Regions from separate parts of the Streptomyces sp. NPDC059787 genome, predicted to be linked through region 2. Evidence: riboswitches for the same ligand, from Rfam matches in the RefSeq annotation. Region 2 holds a riboswitch; the other holds the start of a gene.
The links. Region 2 has a riboswitch for glycine ahead of gcvP (aminomethyl-transferring glycine dehydrogenase). Riboswitches for the same ligand answer to the same signal wherever they lie in the genome.
Positions count from the first base shown of each region.

Region 1: another riboswitch for glycine. It lies ahead of gcvT (glycine cleavage system aminomethyltransferase GcvT); the one in region 2 lies ahead of gcvP (aminomethyl-transferring glycine dehydrogenase).

Region 1 is NZ_JBHWHX010000004.1:110,825-113,268, reverse strand. It holds gene ACFV5H_RS05415 (enhanced serine sensitivity protein SseB) at 1-139, opposite strand, end outside; gene ACFV5H_RS05410 (AAA family ATPase) at 192-860, opposite strand; glycine riboswitch at 1,084-1,184, shown strand; gene gcvT (glycine cleavage system aminomethyltransferase GcvT) at 1,358-2,444, shown strand, end outside.
Region 2 is NZ_JBHWHX010000072.1:15,001-17,444, forward strand. It holds gene gcvP (aminomethyl-transferring glycine dehydrogenase) at 1-1,185, opposite strand, end outside; glycine riboswitch at 1,360-1,455, opposite strand; gene ACFV5H_RS35865 (PRC-barrel domain-containing protein) at 1,570-1,944, shown strand; partial or broken gene ACFV5H_RS35870 (DNA polymerase IV) at 1,863-2,444, opposite strand, start outside.

The sequences.
Region 1 (2,444 bases), on a different contig from region 2:
GGCCCAGCACCTCGACGATCCTGCCGCCCGCCGAGGGGACGCCGAGGGAGGCGGAGAGCACCTCCTCCAGCTCGTTGCCGGGCCATCCGCCGTGCGGGTGGGGGTGCGTCTGTGCCGGGAAGTCCGCCGGGAAGTCCATCTACCTACCGCCTGCTGCCTGGAACCACTGCTGTGGCTGGAAAGGCTACCGGTCAGCCCGTGAAGCCGACCCGGCGCAGCGCGTCCGCCGCGTCCCGGTCGATCAGGACCGCCGAACCCGCGCCCGCCGGCAGGGCGCCCCGCCGCACCGCGCGCAGCAGCCGCTCGCTCGCCGCGCGGTGGCGCAGGAACGCGTACCGGGAGACCCCGCGCCCGCGTTCGCGCTGGCCGGCCAGGGCCTGCTGCGGGGTGACGTCGAGCAGCAGCAGATGCAGGCTCGCGCCCCGGCGGCGGGCCTCGCGGGCCAGCCAGCGGCGCACCCAGGCCTGTGTACCGCAGTCGTGCACGACGACCGGCCCGCCGGCCCGCAGCACGCGGCGCAGCCCGGCGTAGTGGGCGAGGCGGACCAGCGGGCGGTAGACCGCGTACGGCAGGAGGCGCGGCATACGGCCGTCCCAGCGGTCCCGGGTGTCCTGGGAGTCGACGCGGGTGCCGCGCACCGTGCGCCGCATCAGTGTGGACTTGCCGCTGCCGGGCAGTCCGGTGACCACGACGAGGTCCCGGGGTCCGAAGAGCAGGGCGCGCGGGCTGCGGCCGGCCCGTGCGCGCAGATCGCGGACTACGGGCGCCGGCAGCGCGCCGCGGGCCCGACGGGCCTGAGCGGCCGGCTGCTGGGGCAGCGTGACGCCCGTGGTGGTGGCGCACGCCGTGGTCCTGTTCACCGTGATCGTCCTCCCCTGGGGCCGGGTACGAGTACCGATCCCCGCCGAGTGTAAAGAGAAGGTAATGCCGGGTGTCTGTCGTTTCCGTCCGTTTCCTGAAACAGGCGTGTCACAGCCCCCTGTGACAGCGCCCGCACACCCTGTGCACCCCCTGGGAAGGGTCCCCCTGCCGCGCCCCCGCAATGCGTGCAATGATGTGCGCGCCAACTGCATACCGGCCGTTTGAATCCGCGCGGGAGAGTCCCCGGCACCGTTTGCCGCCGGGGCGCCGAAGGAGCAAGTCCCTCCCTTGAATCTCTCAGGCCCCGTTACCGCGCGGGCGAGGCACATCTGAAAAGCGGGCCGCCGAAGGGCATTCAGCAGTGCTCCGGTGGCTCCACCCAAGGTGCAAGCCAGGACGCCCCCTGCGTGGGCGGTCATGGCGAACCTCTCAGGTTCCGATGACAGATGGGGAGGAAACGCCCTCGCCGCCCGTCATGCCTTTGGGAGACCGACCGATGAGCAGTACCGAACCCCGCCGGACCGCGCTCGACGCCCTGCACCGTTCGCTCGGCGCGACGATGACCGACTTCGCCGGCTGGGACATGCCCCTGCGCTACGGCTCCGAGCGCGACGAGCACAACGCCGTCCGCACCAAGGCCGGCCTCTTCGACCTCTCCCACATGGGCGAGATCACCGTAACCGGCCCGGGGGCCGCCGAACTGCTGGACTTCGCGCTGGTCGGCAACATCGGCAGCGTGAAGCCGGGCCGCGCCCGCTACACCATGATCTGCCGTGAGGACGGCGGCATCCTGGACGACCTGATCGTCTACCGGCTGGACGACACCGAGTACATGGTGGTCGCCAACGCCTCCAACGCCCGGACGGTGCTCGACGCCCTCGTCGAGCGCTCGGCCGGCTTCGACGCCGAGGTCCGCGACGACCGCGACGCCTACGCGCTGCTGGCCGTGCAGGGCCCCGAGTCCCCCGGCATCCTCGCCTCGCTCACCGACGCCGACCTGGACGGTCTGAAGTACTACGCCGGCCTGCCCGGCACCGTCGCCGGTGTGCCCGCGCTCATCGCCCGCACCGGCTACACCGGCGAGGACGGCTTCGAGCTGTTCGTGAAGCCCGAGCACGCGGTGGAGCTGTGGCAGGCGCTCACCAAGGCCGGCGAGGGCGCCGGCCTGGTCCCCTGCGGGCTGTCCTGCCGGGACACGCTCCGCCTGGAGGCCGGCATGCCGCTGTACGGCAATGAGCTGAGCACCTCCCTCACGCCCTTCGACGCCGGTCTGGGCCGGGTGGTGAAGTTCGAGAAGGAGGGCGACTTCGTGGGCCGTACGGCGCTCGCCGAGGCCGCCGAGCGCGCCGCCTCCGAGCCGCCGCGCGTCCTGGTCGGCCTGGTCGCCGAGGGCCGACGGGTCCCGCGCGCCGGGTACGCGGTCGTGGCCGGCGGCGAGGTGGTCGGCGAGGTCACCTCCGGCGCCCCCTCCCCCACGCTGGGCAGGCCGATCGCGATGGCGTACGTCGACGCGGCGCACGCGGCGCCCGGCACCGAGGGTGTCGGCGTGGACATCCGCGGCAGCCACGAGCCGTACGAGGTCG
Region 2 (2,444 bases):
GTCGAAGTAGGAGCCGTGCACGGTCTCGGCCCCGCCGGCCCGCAGCCCCTCGGCGAGGACGGTGGCGTACCGGTGGGTGCGCCGGGCGATCAGCCGCAGCCCCTCCGGGCCGTGGTAGACCGCGTACATCCCGGCCATGACGGCGAGCAGCACCTGGGCGGTGCAGATGTTGCTGGTGGCCTTCTCGCGACGGATGTGCTGCTCACGGGTCTGGAGGGCGAGGCGGTAGGCCTTGTGCCCGTCCGCGTCGACGGAGACGCCGACGAGTCGTCCGGGCAGGCTGCGCGCCATCTTCTCCTGCACGGCCATGTAGCCGGCGTGCGGCCCGCCGAAGCCCATCGGCACACCGAAGCGCTGCGTGGTGCCGACCGCGATGTCCGCGCCCAGCTCACCGGGCGACTTCAGCAGCGCGAGGGCGAGCAGATCGGCGGCCACGGTGACGAGCGCGCCGAGCCCGTGCGCCTGGTCGATCACCGGCTTGATGTCGCGTACGGCACCGGAGGCGCCCGGGTACTGGATCAGTACGCCGTTGATCTCGCGCTCGGCGACCTCGGCGGGGATGCCCTCGCTCAGGTCGGCGACGACGACCTCGACGCCGGTCGGCTCGGCACGGGTCTCGATCACGGCGATGGTCTGCGGCAGCGCGTCCGCGTCGACCAGGAACAGGCCCTTCTTGTTCTTGCCCATGCGCCGCGACAGCGCCATCGCCTCGGCGGCGGCGGTGCCCTCGTCGAGCAGCGAGGCGCCCGAGGTCGGCAGGCCGGTCAGCTCGGCGACCACGGTCTGGAAGTTCAGCAGCGCCTCGAGCCGCCCCTGGGAGATCTCCGGCTGGTACGGCGTGTACGCCGTGTACCAGGCGGGGTTCTCCATCACGTTGCGCAGGATGACGGGCGGGGTGAAGGTCCCGTAGTACCCGAGCCCGATCATGGAACCGAGCACCTCGTTGCGGTCGGCCAGCCCACGCAGCTCGGCCAGCACCTCGGCCTCGCTCCGGGCACCCGGCAGGTCCAGCGCGTCGGCGTTCTTGATGACGTCCGGCACGGCGGCGGCCGTCAGCTCGTCCAGCGAGCCGTAGCCGACCTGCGCGAGCATCTTGGCCCGGGCCTCGTGGTCGGGGCCGATGTGGCGCTGCTCGAAGGGGATTCCCTGTTCGAGCTCGGAGAGCGGAGTGCGAGGGGCGGTCATTGAGGAGGCCTCCTGGTCCGACGACCTTCGAAGGGCACCACGGCGCGGGTGCCCGGACGGCCTCCCCCTCTGTCATCTCAACCTGAGAGCTTCACCGGACGGCCCGAAGGCGCCCGGCTTTCACCGTCGGTGAGAGCGGAAGCCGTCGACACCCGCCCTGCTTTCCAGAGTGACCTCGTCCGTGCGGTACGTGTGCCTGAGAGATTCCGGGGAGGATTTGCTCCTTCGGCGCCTCCGATGGTGTCCGGAGGGCTCTCCCGCACGGGGTCAGCAGCCGTTTGCCAGCGTACCAGCGAGCACCACACCAGAACGTTCGAGTGGCCGTCCAGCCGATTGTGCCGTTTTGTGGTGCTTACGGATGAGTTTGCGACCAGTGGAGGGCCTGTGCAGACCGACATCGATCCGCGCCACCTGATCGGCCGCAAGGCGTTCGACCGCAACGGAACCCGGATCGGCACCATCGACGAGATCTACCTCGACGACGCCACCGGCGTACCGGAGTGGGCGGCGATACGCACCGGCCTGTTCAGCAGGGACGCCTTCGTCCCCCTGGAACCCAGCGACCTCGTCGACGGCGCCCTCCACGTGCCCTTCGAACGCGCTCTCATCAAGGACGCCCCCGACTTCGGCGTGGGCCGCCACCTCTCCCCCGAACAGGAACTCCAGCTCTACCACCACTACGGCCTGGACCTCGCCGCTCCCCCTCCTCTCCCGGACCGCGACTTCGGCAAACTCGCCGGGAACGACAAGCCGGCCTGATCCGCCCCGCTCACCGGCTCTCCGTCCGCGTCCCTCCGCCGGCCCCGGCGCCCTCGTCCTCCCCGGGTCTTCGGGACACCAGCGGCAGCGGTTCCGCCGGTTGCAGAGCCGGATCGTCGACGCGGAAGGTCTTCACCCGGCCCGGCCCGGAGCCGGGTGTCTCGAAGCGCGCCGTGACCCGGCCCAGCCCGCTGCCCTGCACCCATCCGTGCCCGTACACGGCGTGCCGTACGTCGTGCCCCGCCGGCCAGCGCCGCTCGGCGGGCGTCTCCGGCTCCGGTGCGGGCGCGGCCTCGGCCTCCTCGTGCGGGAAGTCGTCGGCGGGGGCGCCCGCCGCCTGCGCGAACAGGTCCTCCTGCGTGTAGTCGGCCAGCCCGCTGACCCCGACGCCCAGCAGCCGCACCCCGCCCGTCGTGTCGACCGAGTCCAGCAGCCGCGCGGCCGCCTCCCGCACCACCGCCGGATCGTCCGTGGGGCCCCGCAGCGTCTCGGACCGGGTG